2 regions of the Pseudomonas sp. GG8 genome follow, and region 2 is predicted to be linked to the other one. Evidence: predicted binding sites of a transcription regulator. Region 2 holds the regulator's gene; the other holds the start of a gene.
What was found. The regulator sigma-54, encoded in region 2, starts transcription at its own class of promoters, with help from an activator protein. The targets are predictions, from matches to a motif close to ANTGGCATNNANNTTGCTNT.
Positions count from the first base shown of each region.

Region 1: a site for sigma-54 is predicted at 1,466-1,485, ahead of glnK (P-II family nitrogen regulator). Genes of this name have one in related genera too.

Region 1 covers NZ_JBRIIP010000001.1:5,330,017-5,341,746, reverse strand. Annotated here, with positions in the region: gene ACVBEG_RS25130 (ammonium transporter) at 1-887, opposite strand, end outside; gene glnK (P-II family nitrogen regulator) at 922-1,260, opposite strand; gene ACVBEG_RS25120 (accessory factor UbiK family protein) at 1,680-1,940, shown strand; gene ACVBEG_RS25115 (YifB family Mg chelatase-like AAA ATPase) at 2,125-3,618, shown strand; gene ACVBEG_RS25110 (methyl-accepting chemotaxis protein) at 3,807-4,529, opposite strand; partial or broken gene ACVBEG_RS25105 (Cache 3/Cache 2 fusion domain-containing protein) at 4,662-5,783, opposite strand; gene ACVBEG_RS25100 (LysR substrate-binding domain-containing protein) at 5,975-6,895, opposite strand; gene ACVBEG_RS25095 (NorM family multidrug efflux MATE transporter) at 7,076-8,458, shown strand; gene ACVBEG_RS25090 (putative bifunctional diguanylate cyclase/phosphodiesterase) at 8,477-10,150, opposite strand; gene rep (DNA helicase Rep) at 10,354-11,730, shown strand, end outside.
Region 2 covers NZ_JBRIIP010000001.1:306,085-317,814, forward strand. Annotated here, with positions in the region: gene ACVBEG_RS01535 (YhdP family protein) at 1-783, shown strand, start outside; gene ACVBEG_RS01540 (carbon-nitrogen hydrolase family protein) at 829-1,680, shown strand; gene tldD (metalloprotease TldD) at 1,683-3,122, shown strand; gene yjgA (ribosome biogenesis factor YjgA) at 3,173-3,694, opposite strand; gene pmbA (metalloprotease PmbA) at 3,802-5,148, shown strand; gene ACVBEG_RS01560 (HPr family phosphocarrier protein) at 5,424-5,696, opposite strand; gene rapZ (RNase adapter RapZ) at 5,713-6,570, opposite strand; gene ptsN (PTS IIA-like nitrogen regulatory protein PtsN) at 6,573-7,034, opposite strand; gene hpf (ribosome hibernation-promoting factor, HPF/YfiA family) at 7,047-7,355, opposite strand; gene ACVBEG_RS01580 (RNA polymerase factor sigma-54) at 7,436-8,932, opposite strand; gene lptB (LPS export ABC transporter ATP-binding protein) at 9,120-9,845, opposite strand; gene lptA (lipopolysaccharide transport periplasmic protein LptA) at 9,845-10,387, opposite strand; gene lptC (LPS export ABC transporter periplasmic protein LptC) at 10,374-10,946, opposite strand; gene kdsC (3-deoxy-manno-octulosonate-8-phosphatase KdsC) at 10,956-11,492, opposite strand; gene ACVBEG_RS01605 (KpsF/GutQ family sugar-phosphate isomerase) at 11,492-11,730, opposite strand, start outside.

The DNA.
Region 1 (11,730 bases), 5.0 Mb from region 2:
TTACCGTGGGTCAGCCATTCAGCGAACATCCAGCCCAGTGCGGCAGCAGCGGTCGCAATCTGGGTCACGAGCATTGCCATACCGGCAGTGCCGTTGGCCGCAGCAGCGGAGCCGGCGTTGAAGCCGAACCAACCTACCCAAAGCATTGCCGCGCCGATCAGGGTGTAACCCAGATTGTGCGGAGCCATTGGGGTGGTCGGAAAGCCTTTACGTTTGCCCAGTACCAGACAGGCAACCAGGCCCGCTACACCGGCGTTGATGTGAACCACGGTGCCGCCAGCGAAGTCGAGAACGCCCCAATCACCCAACAGTGCGCCCGGACCACTCCAGACCATGTGCGCGATTGGCGCATAGACCAGCGTGAACCAGATACCCATGAAGACCAGCATGGCGGAGAATTTCATCCGTTCAGCGAATGCTCCGACGATCAACGCCGGGGTGATGATGGCGAAGGTCATCTGGTAGATGACGAACACCGCTTCAGGGAACAGCGCTGCCGGGCCAGTGATGCTCGATGGCGTCACGCCAGCGAGGAATGCCTTGCCCAGGCTGCCGAAGATGGAATTGAAGTTGACGACGCCCACCTCCATCCCCGTCGTATCGAATGCAATGCTGTAGCCGTAGATGACCCACAGAATACTGATCAGACCGGTAATCGCGAAGCACTGCATCATTACAGAAAGAATGTTTTTCGACCGAACCATACCGCCGTAGAACAGCGCCAGGCCGGGAATGGTCATGAACAGCACCAACGCCGTCGAGGTCATCATCCAGGAAGTGTCGCCGGAATTGAGGACAGGCGCAGCCACTGGGTCTGCCGCCATGGCCAGACCAGGGATTACAAGGGACAACAGGGCTCCTAGCCCTGCGAATTGACGCAGAGTCATATTGTTTTACTCCTGGGGCGTTGGGGTTGGCGGCTTAGATTGCGTCGGTATCGGTTTCGCCGGTACGGATGCGAATGGCCTGTTCCAGATTGACCACGAAGATCTTGCCGTCACCGATTTTGCCGGTGTTGGCAGCCTTGGTTATTGCCTCGATCACTCGATCAAGATCCTTGTCATCGATCGCAACATCGATTTTCACCTTGGGCAGGAAGTCGACTACGTATTCCGCCCCGCGATACAGCTCGGTGTGACCCTTTTGCCGACCGAAGCCTTTGACTTCAGTGACGGTGATGCCCTGCACGCCGATCTCCGACAGTGACTCGCGCACGTCATCCAATTTAAACGGCTTGATGATGGCAGTGACTAGCTTCATGAAACTTTCTCCCGAATTGGTGGACTTGCCCCAGGAAAACAAACCCGACTCAAGTCTAAGCGCAGTGCCTGGCTTTGTAACGTGTCGGTCGCCTTAACAGCCCCGATCAACCCCAGAAAACCGCTTCTGACGAAACACTTCCCCGCTTCGCCTGCCGCACTGCAATCGTCACAGCGACTGCATCAGTGCATGGGTCATATGCCACTAAGCAGAAAGCTTGCCATCTCGTGAATTCTCATTGAATACAGGGCCTTGGCCAACAATCACTTTCCCAGCCACCGATTGCGGTGATCAGGACGCACAACAACAGTGCGCATGCGCCCGTCCCCATGCGCGAAAAGCGTGCAGAAGGGGCGATCTGAATTGACTATAGATGCTGCGTGATATACTGCCGCCCATCTGTTTCCGGAACTCTGACCATGCTCGCGCCCAAAGCCTTCCTCGACGCCCTGAGTGGCCACGCCTCTCGCTTGTTCAACGGCGAAACGCCTGTCCCGCGCAACGAATTCGAAACCCAGTTCAAAGCCCTGCTGCAAAGCGGCTTCAGCAAGCTTGATTTAGTGAGCCGCGAAGAGTTCGACAGCCAGATGACCGTCCTCGCCCGCACCCGTGCCCGCCTTGAAGCGCTGGAAGCCAAAGTGACCGAGATGGAAGCGAAACTGACGCCACCGGCAGAGTAACAACCGCGCGACTTCTGGACGCTCACCGTCCAATCCCGGTGGGAGCGAATTCATTCGCGAAAAAAACTACGCGTCCCGATTGCTCCCATACAGGGCTATCCATTCACACCCTGTATCGATTCCTCGCCCCAGCTTCCCCCCGAATTCCCGCAGGATGCGGTTCTTCAGACATCAAGGAATGATCATGTCTCTCGCCATCGTGCTCAGTCGCGCTCAGGTGGGTGTGGAAGCGCCAGCCGTCACTGTCGAGTGCCATCTGGCCAACGGGCTTCCCGCGCTGACGCTGGTGGGCTTGCCTGAAGGCGCAGTCAGGGAAAGCAAGGATCGGGTCCGCAGTGCCATCCTCAATTCCGGCCTCGAATACCCTGCCCGCAGAATTACCCTCAACCTCGCGCCAGCCGACCTGCCCAAAGACGGTGGGCGTTTCGATCTGGCGATTGCCCTGGGTTTGCTCGCCGCCAGTGGGCAACTGCCTGCTCACGCGTTACAGGATGTCGAATGCCTGGGTGAATTGGCGCTCTCGGGCGCTATAAGGCCGATACAGGGCGTCTTGCCTGCCGCACTGGCTGCTCGTGCCGAGGGCCATACGTTGATCGTGCCCGCGGCCAATGCCGAAGAGGCGTGTCTGGCGTCCGGGTTGCGGGTGATTGCAGTCAATCATCTGCTGGAGCTGGTGGCGCACTTCAATGGCCGGGCCCCGATTGTCCCCTACGAATCCAGCGGCCTGCTGCACCTGAGCAAACCCTATCCAGACTTGAGCGAGGTGCAAGGCCAGACCGCCGCCAAACGCGCATTGCTGGTGGCGGCGGCGGGCGCGCACAATCTGCTTTTCAGTGGGCCTCCCGGCACCGGCAAGACGCTCCTTGCCAGTCGTCTGCCAGGCCTGTTGCCGCCACTGGATGAACATGAAGCCCTGGAGGTCGCCGCAATTCAGTCGGTCGCCAGCCAGAGTCCTCTGACCAGTTGGCCACAGCGACCCTTTCGGCAGCCCCACCATTCCGCCTCAGGTGCCGCGCTGGTGGGTGGCGGCAGTCGTCCGCAACCCGGCGAAATCACCCTTGCCCACCATGGCGTGCTGTTTCTCGATGAGCTGCCCGAGTTTGATCGCAAAGTGCTGGAGGTGCTGCGTGAGCCACTGGAGTCCGGGCACATCGTCATTGCCAGAGCCCGCGACCGGGTACGCTTCCCGGCGCGCTTTCAGTTGGTGGCCGCGATGAACCCCTGCCCTTGCGGCTATCTGGGCGAGCCCAGCGGTCGCTGTCGTTGTTCCACCGAGCAGATTCAGCGCTACCGCAACAAGCTTTCCGGCCCGCTGCTGGATCGCATCGACCTGCACCTGACCGTAGCCCGCGAAGCCACGGCACTCAACCCCACCCCGCAAACCGGCGACGACACCGCCAGCGCCGCCGCCCTCGTGGCCCAGGCCCGCGAGCGGCAACAACGGCGCCAAGGCTGCGCCAACGCCTTTCTCGACCTACCGGGCCTGCGCAAACACTGCTCGCTGTCCAGCGCCGACGAAAACTGGCTGGAAACCGCCTGCGAGCGTTTGACCCTGTCACTCAGGGCCGCACACCGCTTGTTGAAAGTGGCAAGAACGCTGGCTGATCTGGAACAGGTCGATGCGATTGGGCGCAGCCATCTGGCCGAGGCGTTGCAGTATCGGCCGTCGAGTAATTGATGGGGTCACACGCAGAATAAGAGCCGCGAAAAGGCCGGCACAGCCCTCAGGGGCTTGTGAGGCCAACCCTTTTCACGACCAGTGCACAGTCGATTACGCGGCCAAGCTTTTTAGCGAGAAACACTTCACAAAAGCTTGATCGGCAGCAGCGTATCTAAAAGAGGTTTTCGGTGAACGCAAACCTTGTATCACCGAAACCGATTGACCTCTTTGCGCAAATCCGCTGCCAGTTCGTCCAGTTCTTTCGCGGTGATAGCCAGGTGGGAGACGACTTCGCGCTGCTCGCTGTTGGCCATGGCGATGCTCTGCAGGTTGCTGCTAAGCAAGGTAGCGGTGCTGCTTTGTTCTTGGGTGGCGGTGGTGATGGCAGCGAATTGTTCGCCTGCGGAGCGGCTTTTTTCGTCGATCTGGGTCAGGGCGGCTGCGACTTTTGCGTTGAGTGAAAGGCCTTCTTGCATGAGCGCGTTGCCCTGTTCCATGGTGCTGATCGCGTTTCCGGTTTCTTGCTGAATGCTCACGATCATGCCTGAAATCTGGTCGGTCGCCTGACGGGTGCGCAAGGCCAGATTACGCACCTCATCCGCTACCACCGCGAAACCACGGCCTTGTTCGCCGGCACGGGCAGCTTCAATCGCGGCGTTGAGAGCCAGCAGGTTGGTCTGCTCGGCAATCGAGGTGATGACGCCGACGATCCCGCCGATTTCCTGAGAGCGCTGGCCCAAGGTGTCAATCACCGTGGCCGTGCCTTTGAGCGAGGACGCGATCTGCTCAAGAGATGCCGAGGCTTCATCCATTGAGGTGCGGCCAATGCGGGTCTGCTGAGCGTTCTCCTGCGCCAGGCGCTCGGTGCTGCCCATGTTGTCGGCGATGTTCAATGAGGTGGCGCTGAACTCTTCCACGGCGCCAGCCATGCTGGTGATCTCCCCGGACTGCTGCTCCATGCCTTCGTAGGCCCCCCCTGACAAGCCGGACAGCGTCTGAGCGCGGCCACTGACTTCCTGTGCCGCGCTGCGGATGTGCGCGACCATGTTCGACAAGGCTTCACCCATCTGATTGAAGCTGCGCGCCAATTGACCGATTTCATCGTGACTGGAAACATTCAGACGCGCGCTCAGGTCGCCCGCGCCCAGGGCTTCAGCCTGACGAACCAGATCCGACAGTGGTTGCAACTTGCGGCGTAACAGCCAGATCGCCGCGCCGACCGCGATCAGCATGGCCAGCAAGCTGCCGATTGCCAATTGTGTGCCGACGCTCCAGGTCACGGCGCTGATTTCGGTTTTTGGCATGCTCGCAAACACTGCCCACGGGCCGCCCGCAAAGGCCACGGCGACGGTATAGAAATCTTGCGCGCCGTCATTCCAGAAATGACCTGTGCCTGGGCGCTTGACGAAGTCGGCCAACGTTTGCGTTGCCTGATCCAGCGCCTTGACCCCGGCAGGCGCCACCAGCCAGTGATTCTGCTCATCCAGCAGGGCCAGAGAACCCGTCGTGCCGATGCGGAAATTCTTCAGGTTCTCGAATTGGGTATTTTGCGCGCCGGTGTAGTCAAAGCCGACGAACAAGGCGGCAATGATTTTGCCACTGCTGTCACGCACCGGGCTGTACTGAGTCATGTAGTAATGCTCGAACAACAGCGCCCGGCCGACGTACTCCTGACCTGCCATCAGTCGGTCATAGGCCGGGCTCTTGCGATCCAGCAAGGTGCCGATGGCCCGCGAGCCATCTTGCTTGCTCAGCGACGTACTCACACGAATAAAATCATCGCCGCTACGCACGAAAATCGTCGCCACGCCGGCCGTCATTTGCTTGAAGTTGTCGACCTCGGTGAAGTCGTTATTCAGGACGTGGTCCCCCAACAACAGGCTTGGTGCCTGCACGCCCGCAACCGTCACGGGGTTGTCTGCCTGCAGGCTCAGGCCACCGCTAAACCGTTTCTCGAACAACCCACTCAAGCGCTGGGTGCTTTCACGCAGAGTGCTGTGAAACGTATTCAGTTGATCGGCCAGCAAACGTGCTTCGCTGGCCATGTGTTCTTCACGAATCGCGAGATTCGCGGCGTCCAGCGAGCGCAACGCGAATACGGTACTGCTGCTGATGACCACGGCCAGAATTACCGCCAGGGCGAGACCCAACTGCGAGGCGATACGAGCACGGGGTTCAGACATGGAAGCTCCTGGCCGAACAGCGGCATCGTTTTGATTTCGATGCCTTGCTCAGCAAAATTCAAAAATGGGGGTCCGTTGAACCTTTTTTAAAAGTCCGACTTATACGGATTCGGCCGACGTGAACAATACTTGAGCTCTGCACTCGGGGATACTGACGAATAGCCGCTCAAAAGCCTGTGCCAGAGCTGTTTTCACGTCAGTATCTCAACCTTTGGCAAATCCATTGCGCACACCTCGCCTTGAAGAAACTCGCTGAGCCTGCGCAGACGTTCGCCGCCTGGCCGGGTCTTTGGCCACACCAGATAATAGTTTTCGCCGCTGGCCACGGCGGTGCGCCAAGGCAAGCTTAAACGCCCTTGCGCGACGTCCTCGGCGACCATCAACAAGTCCCCCATGGACACGCCATAGCCCCGCGCAGCCGCGATCATGCCAAGCTCCAGAGTGTCGAACACCTGGCCGCCCTTGAGCGAGATCTGCTCCGACAGGCCCATCCGCTGTAGCCAGTTGCGCCAATCGCGACGGTCGGGGGTCGGGTGCAACAGTTCGGCACTGGCCAACCGCGCGACATCCCAGGGCGGGTCCTGGAGCAACGTCGATGCACCCACAGGGATCAGCAGCTCAGGGAACAGGTAGGTGGCTTCCCAATCCGGCGGAAAATGCCCACGGCTGAGCAACACCGCGCAGTCAAACGGCTCCTGAGTGAAATCCACACTGTCGACATCCATCCAGGCGCTGGTCAATTGCACTTCATTACCAACCTGAAGATGGCGAAACCGGCTCAGGCGCGCCAGCAACCAGCGCATGGTCAGGGTCGAGGGTGCCTTCATGCGCAAAATGCCTTCCTCTGCACGCAAGATGCTGCACGCACGCTCCAACGCCGAAAAACCTTCACGCACTCCCGGCAGTAGCAGGCGCGCCGCCTCGGTCAATTGCAGGTTGCGGCCATTGCGCTGAAATAAACGACAGGCAAAGTGATCTTCAAGCGTGCGGATGTGGCGGCTGACGGCACTTTGGGTGATCGACAGCTCCTCGGCAGCGCGGGTGAACGAGCTGTGTCGGGCAGCGGCTTCAAATGCGCGTAGCGCATAAAGGGGAGGAAGACTACGGGACATACACAACATTCCTACGCAATAGTTGCGCTACTTTACCCCCAACGACTACGCTCGATTCAGATGAGTTTTACTCATGCCAATCATCGGATTTATCCCTTTGTGCCCGCCGTGAGAAATGCCGAGAATCAGTTGCTCACAAAGCCCTGTAAGCCGAGCGCCACGCCTATGCAATCCGTCGCCATCCAAGCACCCTGGATCAAAGAGCTAAGGACCATCCTGCGCTTGGCCGGACCGCTGATCGCCTCGCAAATGGCGCATATGCTCATGGTGTTCACTGACACCGTAATGATGGGTCGCCTGGGACCCGATGCCTTGGCCGGTGGCGGGCTGGGCGCGGCCAGCTACAACCTGATTTCGTTCTTCTGCGTAGGCGTTATCGCTGCCGTCGGCACCCTGGTTTCGATCCGTCACGGTGCAGGTGACAACGTAGGCGCCACGCGGCTGACTCAGGCGGGACTCTGGCTGGCGTGGGGCATGGCACTAATCGCGGCCTTGGTGCTGTGGAACCTTGAGCCCGTTTTGCTCAAGCTTGGCCAGAATGAGGCGAACGTGCACATGGCCGGGCAATTCCTGATCACCCTGCCCTTGGCCCTGCCCGGCTTTCTGTCCTTTATGGCCTTGCGGGGCTTCACCAGCGCGTTGGGGCGGGCCGGCCCTGTGATGGTGATCAGTCTGGGCGGCGTGGCGGTGAACTTCGGGCTTAACTATGCACTCATCCATGGCCTGTTTGGCCTGCCGCATCTGGGCCTGATGGGCATCGGTCTGGTCACGGCGGTGGTTGCCAATGGCATGGCGCTGCTCCTGGCCCTGCATATCCGCCAACACCCAGCCTATGCGCCCTATCCCATTCGCCAGGGCCTGATGCGCCCCTCGCTGACTTATTTGCAAGAGCTGTGGCGCCTCGGCTTGCCGATTGGCGGTACCTACGCGGTCGAGGTTGGCCTGTTCACCTTCGCAGCGTTCTGCATGGGCGCGATGGGCAGTACGCAGATGGCCGCACACCAGATCGCCCTACAGTCGGTGTCGATGGCGTTCATGGTGCCCGTGGGGATTTCCTACGCGATGACCATGCGCATCGGCCAACACTACGGCGCGGGCAATCTGCTCCAGGCGCGACTGGCCGGACGCGTCGGCATTGCCTTCGGGGCGTTGATCATGCTCGGTTTCGCGCTGCTGTTCTGGCTGGCACCGTATCAAGTCGTCAGCCTGTTTCTCGACCTCGACAATCCGGCCTACCGCGACGTGATCGATCTAGCCGTGAAACTGTTGGCGATCGCCGCGTGGTTCGAACTGTTCGACGGCACGCAGACGCTGGCCATGGGCGCCATCAGGGGGTTCAAGGACGCCAGGACCACGTTTGTCATCGGCCTCGCCTGTTATTGGCTGGTCGGCGCGCCTGCGGCCTGGGCTTTCGGTTTTTATGCACAGGGCGGCGCGATGGGGGTCTGGTGGGGGTTAGCTCTGGGGCTGGCCTGTGCAGCGCTGGCACTGACAGTGGCATTCGAAAGGAAGACGTCACGCTTGCTGCGTCAGGCGCCAGTGCTTGCGTCGGTCATGAGTTGAGGGCCGAATCAGGTATGTCTACTGAACGTGCGCCTGCCCCACGTTATGGCGCTGTCCATACGTCAGGTACTCAATCAACTCCGTGAATGGCAACGGCTTGCTGATCAGGTAACCCTGAATTTGATCGCAACCAAAACCACGCAACAGCGCCAGTTGTTCCGGGGTTTCCACACCTTCGGCGACCACTTCCAGGCTGAGGTTGTGCGCCAGGTTGATCATGGCATGCACCAGCTTGCGATTTTCTTCGCGCAACTCCATGCCGCCGACAAAGCTTTTGTCGACCTTGAGCAAGGCAATCGGCAGGCTGTTGAGGTGCACGAACGACGAGAAGCCGGTGCCAAAATCGTCCAGCGAAAAACGCACACCTAGCCGACCCAACGCATCCATCGTCTGTTTGACCAGATCGCTGCGGCGCATGACGGCGGTTTCGGTCAGTTCGAATTCCAGCCAACGGGCATCGACGCCCCGCTCGGCGATCAAGCGGCTCAGGGTCGACAGCAACTGACTGTCCTGAAACTGGCGGAACGACAGGTTGACCGCCATGTGCAGTGCCGGCAGCCCGAGTTCACGCAGCGCCTGCATGTCGCGCAGGGCGCGGGAAATGACCCAGTAACCCAAAGGCACGATCAAACCGCTTTGCTCGGCCAAGGGTACAAACTCGCTGGGTGGCAGCAACCCACGCTCGGCGTGGCGCCAGCGCACCAGGGCTTCGAGGCCAACGATACGCCCGTCGCTCAATGATAGGCGTGGCTGGTAATGCAGTTCCAGCTCATCGCGACGCAAGGCCCGGCGCAGTTCGCTTTCCAGATCGGCCAGGCTACGGGCATTGCGGTTGATGCGTTCGTTAAAAACATGAAAGGTGCAGCCCTGAGTGCCCTTGGCCTGCTGCATCGCGATATGAGCGTGCCACATCAACGGATCGGCACCGGCACCGGCCCGGGCATAGGAAATCCCCAGGCTGCAGCCTATCAGCAAGCTTTCACCATCGACCCAATAGGGCTCGGCCAAGGCTTCGGTAATGCGTTCGGCCATCCATTCGGCACGCTGCGGCGCACGGCGGATGTCGATCAACAACGCGAACTCGTCACTGCCCAGCCGCGCCAGTTGATCGCCTGCTTCCAACTGGCTCTTGAGCCGCGAGACCACTTGCAAGATCAATCGGTCGCCAGCCTGATGGCCCAGCGCGTCGTTGGCGTGACGGAAGTTGTCGAGATCCAGGTGCCCGAGCGCCAGTCCACGGCCTTCGTTTTCAGCCAAGCGTGTCGCCAATAAGGTCTGGAAGCCCTGGCGGTTGGCGATGCCGGTTAGCGGGTCTTGCTCGGCCAGACGTTGCAGAGTGTTTTCCAGCACGCCGCGCTCGCGCACATGGCGCAGGCAACGGCGTAGCGCATCAATGCTCAACGTGGCGAGCACCAGCCAATCGCTGACGCCAATCGGCGGTTCGAGCGGTTCGTGCTCAAGCAGCATCACCACCGGCAACTTACAGCGCCCGGGCGCTGGCTGGAGCTCAGGCGTCGTCAGCAGAACGGCATTTCGCGCGTCGTCGAACAGGCTGCCGACATCGCCCCAACTCGGCGCACAGACCAGCGCGGCCGCGTCTCCCAGAGGAGCCAGACACTCACGCAATAACGCCAGCCATTCCGGCTTTTGGGCCAGGAGCAACAAACGCAAGGGTTCGACAGGCGTAGACAAACTAGCTCCCTACTCGCAAAAAAAATCGTTGGTGGTTCCGCTCTACTTCAGACATCTGGCGTAATCCACTGCGCATCCTGCGGGAAAGTAACAAAACCGGCAAATTTAGATCGCGTGCTACGTCACAGTGTCGGACGATGACCGCACAAATGCGTGAGCCTGTTAAAATGCCCACCCATTTCGCAAGCGACCCTTTTTCTGTCATGTCCCGACTCAATCCTCGGCAACAAGAAGCCGTGAACTACGTCGGCGGCCCTCTTTTGGTGCTCGCCGGTGCTGGCTCCGGCAAGACCAGCGTGATCACCCGCAAGATCGCGCACCTGATCCAGAACTGCGGCTTTCGCGCGCAACATATCGTCGCCATGACCTTTACCAACAAGGCCGCGCGGGAAATGAAAGAGCGCGTAGGCACCCTGCTCAAGGGTGGCGAGGGGCGTGGCTTGACGGTGTCGACCTTCCACAACCTGGGCCTGAACATCATCCGCAAGGAACATGCGCGGCTGGGCTATAAACCAGGGTTCTCGATTTTCGACGAGACCGACGTGAAAGCCCTGATGACCGACATCATGCAAAAAGAATATTCGGGCGATGACGGCGTCGACGAAATCAAAAACATGATCGGCTCGTGGAAAAACGACCTGATCCTGCCGCCCGAGGCCCTGGAAAACGCGCGCAACCCCAAGGAACAGACCGCCGCCATTGTCTATACCCACTACCAGCGCACGCTCAAAGCCTACAACGCGGTGGATTTCGACGATTTGATCCTGATGCCCGTGAAGCTGTTCCAGGAACATGCCGACATCCTGGAGAAGTGGCAAAACAAGGTTCGCTACCTGTTGGTGGATGAATATCAGGACACCAACGCCAGTCAATACCTGCTGGTAAAGTTGCTGATCGGTATGCGCAATCAGTTCACCGTGGTGGGCGACGATGACCAGTCGATCTATGCCTGGCGTGGTGCGCGCCCGGAAAACCTGATGCTGCTCAAGGATGACTATCCGTCGCTCAAAGTGGTGATGCTCGAGCAGAACTATCGCTCCACCAGCCGTATCCTGCGCTGCGCCAACGTGCTGATCTCGAACAACCCCCACGCCTTCGAAAAGCAGCTGTGGAGTGATATGGGTCACGGCGATGAAGTCCGTGTCATCCGCTGCCGCAACGAAGACGCCGAAGCCGAACGCGTCGCGGTGGAACTCCTCACCCTGCACTTGCGCACCGACCGGCCCTACAGTGACTTCGCGATTCTCTATCGCGGTAACTATCAGGCCAAGCTGATCGAGCTGAAGCTGCAACACCACCAGATCCCCTACCGCCTGTCGGGTGGCAATAGCTTCTTCGGCCGTCAGGAAGTGAAAGACCTGATGGCCTACTTCCGCCTGCTGGTGAACCCGGACGACGACAACGCCTTCTTGCGCGTGATCAACGTGCCGCGTCGTGAAATAGGCTCGACCACCCTGGAAAAGCTCGGCAATTACTCCACCGAGCGCAAGATATCGATGTACGCCGCCACCGATGAAATCGGCCTGGGCGAGCATCTGGACAGCCGTTACACCGACCGCCTGCAACGCTTCAAACGCTGG
Region 2 (11,730 bases):
GATCAGTTGATCGGAGCGTGGTCGCTCAAAACCAGGCCAACCGCTGCGGGCGTGCGGCTTTCCGATTTGAGTATGGGGCTCAAGGGGATGTTGTTACAGGGCGACGGTGGCTGGGAAGGCGCGCCGGGATCGACCAGCAGCTGGTACAAGGGCCGTGTCGGCGGCAAGAATATTGCGGATGTACTGAAGGCTTGGGGTTTTGCACCCACCGTGACCAGCGATACGTTCGAGCTGAACGCCGACGGCCGTTGGCCCGGTTCGCCTGCCTGGATTGGGATCAAGCGCTACTCGGGCAGCCTGGATGCCACGTTGCGCTCCGGCCAGTTCGTTGAAGTGGAGGGGGGCGCCCAAGCCCTGAGGGTGTTCGGTCTGCTCAACTTCAACTCCATAGGTCGTCGTTTGCGCCTGGACTTCTCGGACTTGCTTGGCAAGGGCTTGAGTTACGACCGGGTCAAAGGGCTGCTGGTCTCCAGTGATGGGGTGTACGTGACCCGTAACCCGATCACCCTGACCGGACCGTCGAGCAATATTGAACTTGAGGGCACGCTGGACATGGTCAACGACCGGGTCGATGCCAAGCTACTGGTGACATTGCCGGTGACCAATAACTTGCCGATTGCGGCGTTACTCGTCGGCGCGCCGGCCATTGGTGGGGCCTTGTTCCTGGTCGACAAACTGCTGGGTGACCGCGTGGCGCGATTCGCCAGTGTGCAGTACCGCGTTGAAGGCCCTTGGAAAGAGCCGAAGATCACGTTCGACAAACCCTTTGAAAAACCTCAATAGCGCGCCATGGAGTACAGTGGTGGCACGTCTTGTCCGGAGCGCGCCATGTCTTTTGCTGTAGTTCAAATGGTCAGCCAGAGCGATGTCCTGGTCAATCTGACTCACGCTCGCCGCCTGCTTGAACAGGCTGCCGAGTCTGGAGCGCGCCTGGCGGTGCTCCCGGAAAATTTTGCCGCCATGGGCCGTCGCGACGTTGCCGATATCGGTCGCGCCGAGGCTCAAGGCCAGGGTCCGATCCTGCCATGGTTGAAACTGGCCGCTCGCGACCTCAAATTATGGATAGTGGCTGGCACGTTACCGCTACCACCGGCTGATCGGCCGCGGGGTAAAGTCACCGCGTGTTCATTGCTGATCGATGAACACGGCGAGCAAGTGGCACGCTATGACAAACTGCATTTGTTCGATGTGGACGTTGCCGACAACCGTGGGCGTTATCGGGAGTCGGATGATTACGCCCATGGTGACAATGTGGTGGTCGCCGATACGCCGGTGGGGCGCCTGGGTTTGAGCGTGTGTTACGACCTGCGCTTCCCTGAGTTGTATAGCGCGCTGCGTGAAGCGGGTGCGCAATTGATCACTGCACCGTCGGCCTTCACTGCTGTCACCGGTGCCGCGCATTGGGACATCCTGATCCGGGCGCGTGCGATAGAGACCCAGTGCTATGTGCTGGCGGCGGCGCAAGGGGGACTGCACCCCGGTCCAAGGGAAACCTACGGGCATGCTGCGATCATCGACCCTTGGGGGCGCGTACTGGCTGAGCAGGCCCAGGGCGAAGCGGTGCTGCTGGCCGAACGTGATAGCGATGAACAGGCGTCCATACGGGCGCGGATGCCGGTGTCTGATCACCGGCGATTTTTTTCGCGGGACGCATTGCGGCCTGCGCACACCTCGGAGTGAATATGAGCGACTTGTCCTCTGTCAGCGAACACCTTTTAGCGCCTGGCGGCCTGAGCCTCGACAGCTTGCAGTCGGTACTGGGCGAGCTGGCTGGCCCAGGGATCGATGCGGCTGACCTGTATTTCCAGGGGCAGATTTCCGAGTCCTGGTCGTTGGAAGACGGCATCGTCAAGGAAGGCAGTTTCAACCTCGATCAGGGCGTCGGTGTACGGGCGCAATCGGGTGAGAAAACCGGATTTGCCTACAGCAATGCGATTACCCCTGAGGCACTGAGCCTTGCCGCACGTGCTGCGCGTTCGATTTCCCGCGCCGGGCAGGAAGGTCAGGTGCAAGCATTCACCACGCAGGACGTGGCCCAGTTGTATGCGCCGGACAACCCTCTGGACGTGATGACGCGCGCGGAAAAGGTCGAACTGCTCAAGCGCATCGACGTTGCCACGCGAGCATTGGATGCACGTATTCAGCAGGTCACGGTCAGCATGGCCGGGGTTTGGGAGCGGATTCTGATCGCGTCCACCGATGGCAGCCTGGCGGCGGATGTGCGTCCGTTGGTGCGTTTTAATGTCAGCGTCATCGTCGAGCAGAATGGCAGACGCGAACGAGGTGGCCATGGCGGTGGCGGGCGTACCGATTACCGGTACTTCCTCACGGATGACCGTGCCATGGGTTATGCCCGTGAAGCGTTGCGTCAGGCACTGGTGAATCTTGAAGCGATCCCCGCACCTGCTGGCACGTTGCCGGTGGTGCTCGGTTCCGGTTGGTCCGGCGTACTGCTGCACGAAGCGGTTGGCCATGGTCTGGAAGGCGATTTCAACCGCAAAGGCAGCTCGGCATATAGCGGGCGAATGGGTGAAATGGTGGCGTCCAAGCTGTGCACTATCGTCGATGATGGCACGCTGGCCGGTCGTCGAGGCTCGTTGACGGTGGACGATGAAGGCACGCCGACCCACTGCACCACGCTGATCGAAAACGGCGTGCTCAAGGGTTACATGCAGGACAAGCTCAACGCTCGGTTGATGGGCGTGGCACGTACCGGTAACGGTCGTCGCGAGTCCTATGCGCACCTGCCAATGCCCCGCATGACCAACACTTACATGCTGGCCGGGCAAAGCGACCCGGAGGAAATCATCGCGTCGGTGAAGAGGGGTATCTACTGCGCCAACCTCGGCGGCGGTCAGGTTGATATCACCAGCGGCAAATTCGTGTTTTCGACCAGTGAGGCCTATTTGATCGAAGACGGTAAAATCACTGCGCCAGTCAAAGGTGCGACCTTGATCGGTAATGGGCCTGAAGCCATGAGTCGAGTGTCGATGGTCGGTAACGACCTGGCGTTGGACAGCGGCGTGGGCACCTGCGGCAAAGACGGTCAGTCAGTGCCAGTAGGTGTCGGTCAGCCGACCTTGAAGATCGATGCGATCACGGTAGGCGGTACGGGGTCCTGAAAGACTGCGCCGAATGAATCGCAGGGTGCGACTCATTCGGTGCTTGAACACTAGCGCAGGCCGCGCTTTATGTCGTCCAGGTCGCGGATGTACTTGAACAGTTTGCGGCTGGCGGCAGGTGGCTTGCTTTGGGCAAGTTCATGCTGGGCCTGGCGTATAAGCGAACGCAGTTGCTGACGATCTGCTTCCGGATAGTCGCCGACAAACTTCTCGAGTACGTCGTCGGTGCCTGTGATCAAGCGATCACGCCAGCGTTCCAGACCGTGAAAACGTTCGTTGTATTGGCGAGTGGAGGCATCAAGTTGATCAAGCAACACCAAAATGGCGTCCAGGTCTTGATCGCGCATCAGCTTGCCGATGAACAGGATATGCCGTTTACGCGCAATGTTTGCGGTGTGCTTGGGCGCTTCGGCCAAGGCCCGGCGCAGCGCGTCGGTCAAGGGCAGTTTCGCCAGCAAGTCAGGCTTGAGTGTTGTCAGGCGCTCGCCAAGGTCAACCAGAGCATGAAGCTCGCGTTTGACCTGAGTTTTGCTTTTACCCTCATCGAGGGAGTCGTCGTAAGAATCAACCATGGGGGCAGTCCGCTAATAAACGCCGCCATGATAACCAGTCAGGGGCCACTTGTCCGGCCCGGTCGGTATTCGGCTTGTGCCGAAAGCAGAATTTGATGGAGAAAGTCATGAGTACAGCTCAAAGCGTAGGCCCGCAAGCCTTGCCTGCACTGCAAGAACAGGTCGAGCAAATCATTGCCGAAGCCAAGCGTCAGGGCGCAAGCGCCTGTGAAGTGGCGGTGTCCCTGGAGCAGGGCTTGTCGACCACGGTTCGCCAGCGTGAAGTGGAAACTGTCGAGTTCAATCGCGATCAGGGCTTTGGTATCACCTTGTATGTCGGTCAGCGCAAAGGCTCGGCCAGTACCTCCGCCAGTGGCGCTGACGCTATTCGCGAAACCGTAGCGGCGGCGTTGGCGATTGCCAAACACACCTCCGAAGATGAATGCTCCGGCCTCGCCGACGCTGCGCTGATGGCTAAAGAACAGCCAGACTTTGATCTATTCCACGCGTGGGATATCACCCCGGAACAAGCCATTGAGCGTGCCTTGATCTGTGAGGCGGCGGCGTTCGATGCCGACAGCCGGATCAAAAATGCCGACGGCACCACGCTCAACACCCATCAAGGGTGTCGCGTGTATGGCAATAGCCACGGTTTTGTTGGCGGCTCTGCCTCGACACGCCACAGCTTGAGCTGCGTGATGATCGCCGAGGGCGAAGGGCAGATGCAGCGCGACTACTGGTACGACGTGAGTCGCCAGGGCGAGTTGTTGGCGGACGCACAAAGCATTGGCCGTCGCGCGGCACAGCGTGCGGCCAGCCGCTTGGGTGCGCGCCCGGTACCGACGTGTGAAGTTCCGGTGTTGTTCGCTGCGGAATTGGCGGGCAGCTTGTTTGGCCATCTTTTGTCCGCCATTTCCGGCGGCAATCTGTATCGCAAATCATCCTTTCTGGAAGGAGCGATGGGGCAGCGCCTGTTTCCTGAATGGCTGACTCTCGACGAACGGCCGCACCTGATGCGCGCCATGGGGAGCTCGGCGTTCGACGGTGATGGCTTGGCAACCTATGCCAAACCATTTGTGGAGAATGGCGATTTAGTGTCCTACGTTCTGGGTACTTACTCAGGCCGCAAGCTAGGTTTGCCGAGTACAGCCAACTCAGGCGGCGTGCATAACCTGTTCGTCACCCACGGTGTGGAAGATCAGGCAGCGCTGCTGCGCCGCATGGGTCGCGGCTTGCTGGTCACTGAGTTGATGGGCAGTGGTTTGAATATGGTCACCGGCGACTACTCTCGTGGAGCGGCAGGCTTTTGGGTCGAGAACGGCGAAATCCAGTTCCCGGTTCAGGAAGTCACCATCGCCGGCAACCTGCGCGACATGTTCAAACAAATCGTCGCCGTCGGCAGCGATCTCGAACTGCGCAGCAATATCCGCACAGGCTCTGTGTTGATCGAGCGCATGACGGTTGCGGGTAGCTGATCTGCATTAAAAAAGGCGCTTCATGCTCGCTGCACGAAGCGCCTTAATCTTAATGTACGAGCGGCCTCAATACGCGGCACTGTCACACAGTAAACTCGGTCGAGGTAGGCGCTGACTTGTCTGCGAATAAGCCCGGCACGGGCTTCCGGCAGGTTTGGGTTTGACCCGGGGTCTACAGATTTACGAAAGCTCACCTCTCGTATTCCAATCACATAGATTTTTTTAATAGCTCCAGGCCTGCCCGCGAATGAGTCAATGCGGTCCGTCGCCTGCTGTCACTCGCCTTCATCAAACCGATTGTTGATCAGCTCAATCAAGTCTTCGAGTGCTGCCTGTTCGTCTTCGCCTTCAGTATGCAGGTGGATATCGGTGCCTTTTCCTGCTGCCAGCATCATCACGGCCATGATGCTTTTGCCGTCGACCATGCTGTCGGGCGCGCGACCTACTCTGATCTGGCAGGGGAATCTTCCGGCGACGCCGACGAATTTAGCGGCGGCGCGCGCGTGCAAGCCAAGCTTGTTGATGATAGTGATTTGACGAACGGGCATCGCGATGAGGGTCCTTTCAGCTGAGGTCGCGGTGGCGGACCTGAACGTTCTTGAGGGATTGTTGCAAGACCTGACCCAGGCGCTCGGTCAGGTAGACAGAGCGGTGGTGCCCGCCGGTGCAGCCAATGGCAATAGTCACGTAGGCGCGGTTGCTGGCTGCAAAGCGTGGCAACCATTTGTTCAGGTACGCGTAGATGTCCTGGAACATCTCTTCTACATCCGGCTGTGCCGCCAAATAATCGGCTACGGGCTGGTCGAGCCCGGACAGTTCGCGCAACTCCGGCTTCCAGTAGGGATTGGGCAGGCAGCGCACATCGAATACCAGATCAGCATCTACTGGCATGCCACGTTTGAAACCAAACGACTCAACCAGAAACGCGGTGCCTGGCTCCGGCTTGTTCAGCAGGCGCAGTTTGAGCATGTCACGTAGTTGATAGAGGTTCAGGTGCGTGGTGTTGATTTTCAGATCGGCCAGATCGATGATCGGCCCAAGCAGGTTGCTCTCGTCACGTATCGCTTCGGCAAGCGAGCGGTTGGTGCTGCTCAGGGGGTGGCGACGACGGGTTTCAGAGAATCGTTTTAGCAGGGTCTCTTCATCGGCGTCGAGGTACAGCACATCGCATTGGATGTGGCGGCTGCGGACCTCTTCCAGTAATTCGGGAAAACGCGACAGATGGCTCGGCAGATTGCGCGCGTCGATGGACACGGCGACCAGCGGCTGAGCCAGTTCGGTATGAATCAGGGCACGTTCAGCCAGCTCCGGGAGCAGGCCTGCAGGCAGGTTGTCGATGCAATAGAAGCCGTTGTCTTCCAGTACATCCAGTGCTGTGCTCTTGCCGGAGCCGGATCGGCCGCTGACGATGATCATGCGCATCATTAATGGCCGTTCTGCACGTCCAGCACCACTTGATAAAGCGCTTCATCGCTTTGGGCGCTGCGTAGGCGGTCGCGCACATCGGCGCGGTCGAGCATGCTGGCTATCTGGCGCAGCAGCTCCAGGTGTTCGTCGGTGGCGGCTTCCGGGACTAGAAGGACAAAAAGCAGGTCTACAGGCCTGCCGTCGATGGCGTCAAAATCTACGGGGGTGTCGAGGTGCAGGAGGGCGCTGATGGGCATTGGGCAGCCCGCCAGCCGGCAATGCGGGATGGCGATGCCATTGCCGAAACCGGTCGAGCCGAGTTTTTCGCGGGCAATAAGGCTCGTGAGTACCAAGTCCGAATCAAGCTCCGTTTCACGGCCGATCAGTTTGGCAACTTGCTCAAGAACATTTTTTTTACTGCTGCTCGGCACGTTCACGAGTGAACGGCCGGCAGTCAGGATATTTTCAAGTCGGATCATGGGTTGTGGGTGTTAGCGAGCAGTCGCACCTTTCAGGATGTTCTGCTGCTTTTCCTTATGCTTGAGCAATTGTCGGTCCAGCTTGTCAGTGAGTAGGTCGATTGCCGCATACATGTCGTCATGTTCTGCGTTAGCGACCACCTCTCCACCGTGGATGTGCAGTGTGGCTTCGATTTTCTGTTTCAGTTTCTCGACTGCCATCGTTACCTGCACATTGGTAATCTTGTCAAAGTGCCCTTCGAGCTTCTTGAATTTGAGCTCGATGTATTCGCGCAGGGGCTTGGTCACTTCCAATTGGTGTCCACTGATGTTGACTTGCATACAGCGTCTCCTTCGTTGCCAGTACATAAAGAGGCAGGCTTGAATGCCTACCACTGGAACGCTACGGCGTACGGCCACCCTTACATCAATCGCTTGCGTTCGCTTGAAGGTGCTATCCCAAGTGATTCGCGGTATTTAGCGACCGTGCGCCGAGCTACCTGAATGCCTTGTGCCTCCAGTAAACCAGCGATCTTGCTGTCACTCAACGGCTTTTTCTGATTTTCCGCAGCTACCAGTTTTTTGATGATCGCGCGAATGGCCGTGGACGAACACTCTCCGCCCTCTGAGGTGCTTACGTGACTGGAAAAGAAATATTTCAGTTCGTAAATACCGCGCGGGGTATGCATGAATTTTTGCGTGGTCACACGTGAAATCGTCGATTCGTGCATGCCTACCGCTTCGGCGATGTCATGCAGAACCAAGGGTTTCATGGCTTCGTCGCCATACTCAAGAAAGCCGCGCTGGTGCTCGACGATCTGCGTGGCCACTTTCATCAGCGTTTCGTTGCGGCTCTGCAGGCTCTTGATGAACCAGCGTGCCTCTTGCAACTGATTGCGCATGAAGGTGTTGTCAGCGCTGGTGTCGGCCCTGCGGACGAACCCTGCGTATTGGGGGTTGACCCGCAGACGGGGCACGGACTCTTGATTGAGCTCTACCAGCCAGCGCTCGTTGTCTTTGCGCACGATCACGTCGGGCACAACGTATTCGGCCTCGCTCGACTCGATCTGCGAGCCTGGGCGCGGGTTGAGGCTCTGCACCAGTTCAATGACCTGGCGCAGTTCGTCTTCCTTGAGCTTCATGCGCCGCATCAGCTGAGCGTAGTCGCGGCTGCCAAGCAGGTCGATGAAGTCTCCGACCAAGCGTTGTGCCTCGGCCAGCCAGCGAGTCTTCGCGGGGAGCTGACGCAATTGCAGTGACAGGCATTCGCTCAGGTTGCGAGCGCCGATACCCGCGGGTTCGAATTGCTGGATACGGTGCAGTACTGCTTCGATTTCATCCAGTTCGACATCCATTTCCGGGTCGAAGGCATCGAGGATTTCCTCAAGCGACTCGTCCAGGTAGCCCTGATTGTTGATGCAGTCGATCAGCGTGACGGCGATCAACCGATCAGTATCGGACATGGGGGCCAGATTCAATTGCCACAACAGATGGCTTTGCAGGCTCTCGCCGGCCGATGTGCGAGTGGTGAAGTCCCATTCGTCATCGTCGTTGTTGCTGCTGGGCAGGCTGCTGGCACTGGTCTGATACACGTCATCCCAAGCGGTATCAACGGGCAGCTCGTTGGGGATGCGGTCGTTCCAGTCGCCTTCTTCCAGGTTGTCCACCGTCGGGGCGGGCTCCTGGTAGGTAGGTTCCTGTACGTCAGGATTGGGTTTCTCTATGTTGTCGGCCAACGGATCGGCATTGTCGAAGTCGTCGCCTTCTTCCTGGCGTTCCAGCATAGGGTTCGACTCCAACGCTTCCTGGATTTCCTGTTGAAGGTCCAGGGTCGACAATTGGAGGAGGCGGATGGCCTGTTGCAGCTGCGGTGTCATCGTCAGCTGCTGGCCCATTCTCAGGACTAGCGATGGTTTCATGGCAGGGGCTTAACACCTTATTTCGCCGGCGCACATGCGCCATCCACTACAGGGCGCCGAAGCGCCAACTTAAGCAAATTATATGCCTGAAACCTAAGTGTTTGCCTAGAGCGTGATGACAATTAATGTTCTTGTCAGCACTGCACCCTAGCGTCCGTCGCCGATGAAGAGCGAAACACCGCAGAGCTTACAGGCGGAACTCATGGCCGAGGTAAACCTCTTTAACCAGTTGGTTAGCCAGAATGGTTTCTGAATCACCCTCAGCGATCAGTTGCCCGTCGTTGACGATGTAAGCGGTTTCACAAATATCCAGGGTGTCACGTACGTTGTGATCGGTGATCAGTACGCCGATGCCCTTGGCTTTCAAGTGATAAATGATTTGCTTGATATCGCCGACGGAAATGGGGTCGACACCGGCAAACGGTTCATCGAGCAAGATGAATTTTGGCGAAGTCGCCAGGGCGCGAGCGATTTCCACACGACGGCGTTCACCGCCGGACAGGCTCATGCCCAGGTTGTCGCGTATGTGGCTGATGTGGAACTCCTGCAGCAGGCTTTCCAGCTCCTTGCGACGCGCTGTACGGTCGAGTTCCTTGCGGGTCTCGAGGATCGCCATGATGTTATCGGCAACCGACAGTTTGCGAAAAATCGAGGCTTCCTGCGGCAGATAGCCGATCCCGGCGCGTGCGCGACCGTGCATGGGTTGATGGCTGACGTCTTGATCGTCGATCAAGACGCGACCCTGATCGGCCTGGACCAAACCTACGATCATGTAGAAACAGGTGGTTTTGCCAGCACCGTTAGGGCCAAGCAGCCCCACGATTTGCCCGCTCTCGATCGAGAGACTGACATCGCGCACAACCTGGCGACCCTTATAGCTTTTAGCCAGATGCTGGGCTTTAAGCGTCGCCATTACGGAGCCTTCTGCGGTGCGGGTTTGTTTTTCGGCTGGATGACCATGTCGATCCGCGGACGTGGTGCCGTCACCTTGGCTCCGTTGGCGCGGCCGGCATTGACGATTTGTTTCGTCGTGTCATAGACGATTTTCTCGCCTTCGGACGTATTGCCGTCGTTGATGACCTTGGCCTTGTCGATCAGGATGATCCGGTCAAGGGCGGCGAAGTACTGGATGGTCACGCCGTACGCTTGAACGATAGGCTTGTCGACGGCAGGTTTCTGTTCGTAGTAAGCAAGATTGCCAACGGCGGTAAATACGTCGACTTCACCTGTTGGCGTCCGGGTGATGGTCACGGTGTTGCCCGTGATCTTCATGGAGCCTTGGGTGATGATGACATTGCCTTTGTAGGTGGCAATGCCCTGCTTGTCATCGAGTTGCGCATCGTCAGACTGAATATGAATAGGCTGATCGCGGTCCGTCGGCAGAGCCCAGGCGCTCACGCTTCCCAGTGCTGCGCCCAAACCGAGCAAAAAAGGGAGGGTTTTAACGAGCCTCATACTGTCCTCTTACGTTGGACAGCAGGTGCATCCTGCCGTCGTTCAAATACGCTTTCATACCCGTGCCAGTGGATACGCCGCCGAAACCGTCGATTCTAACGGCTTGCTCGGTCTGCGCATATTGCTTCTGTGGGAATACAGTCATTCGACTGCTGGTAATAATCGTTGTCCGGTTTTTTTCGTCAGTGCGTGCGATACGTACTGAATCGATGAGCTCGACCTCGGTGCCGCCGGGAGAGACTTCTCCCTTCTTGCTCTGGACATGCCAGGGAAAGAGGGCGCCGCGATACAGTTGCAGATCTGGATTGGTCAGCAGGGTGATGTCGGAAATCTGCACATGTTCGACCTTGTCGGCGGTCATGTCGTATTGAAGCTTGCCGTCCGGCAGGAACTGCAGGCTGTGAGCATTCATCGCATAAAAGTCGATGGCGGCCGGGTCAACGGGTGCAACCCGCTGCTCCAGAAAGGTTTCAGGGCTGATGTTCCAGTAGCCTGCGGCCGCCAGCATCAGCGCAAGCACGCCCAGAATCAAAAACCGGCGAATCTTTTTACTCAGCATAAATGACTTCTATAAGTAGGCGGCGTGGGCCGCTTCAAGGCTGCCTTGAGCGCTAAGGATCAACTCGCAAAATTCGCGCGCTGCGCCTTCGCCGCCGCGAGCCTGAGTAATGCCGTGTGCATGTTGGCGAACAAAACCGGCCGCATTGGCGACCGCCATGCCAAGGCCAACGCGCCGAATGACAGGCAAGTCTGGCAGGTCGTCACCTAAGTACGCGACCTGTTCATAGCTTAGATTGAGTTGGGCAAGTAGTTCGTCAAGAACGACCAGTTTATCTTCGCGGCCTTGATACAAGTGTTGGATGCCCAGATTCTGCGCGCGGCGCTCGACCACCGGCGTGCGACGCCCGCTGATGATAGCGGTGTGCACGCCCGAGGCAATCAGCATTTTTATGCCTTGGCCGTCGAGTGTATTAAACGTTTTGAACTCACTGCCGTCTTCGAGAAAGTACAGGCGTCCGTCCGTCAGCACGCCATCGACGTCGAAAATGGCCAGTTTGATGTTCTTGCCGCGTTGCAGCAGGTCCTGCATCGTCGCTTCGCTCATTACATAACCCCCGCGCGCAGCAGGTCTTGCAGGTTGAAGGCGCCAATAGGGTGGTCGTTCTTGTCGACCACGATCAAGGCTCCAATTTTGTGGTCTTCCATGATTTTCAGCGCCTCGGCTGCAAGCATCTCGGGGCGAGCTGTCTTGCCGTGGAGTGTCATCACTTCGTCGATGCTCGCCTGACGAATATCGATGCTGCGGTCCAGGGTTCTGCGCAAGTCGCCGTCGGTAAATATCC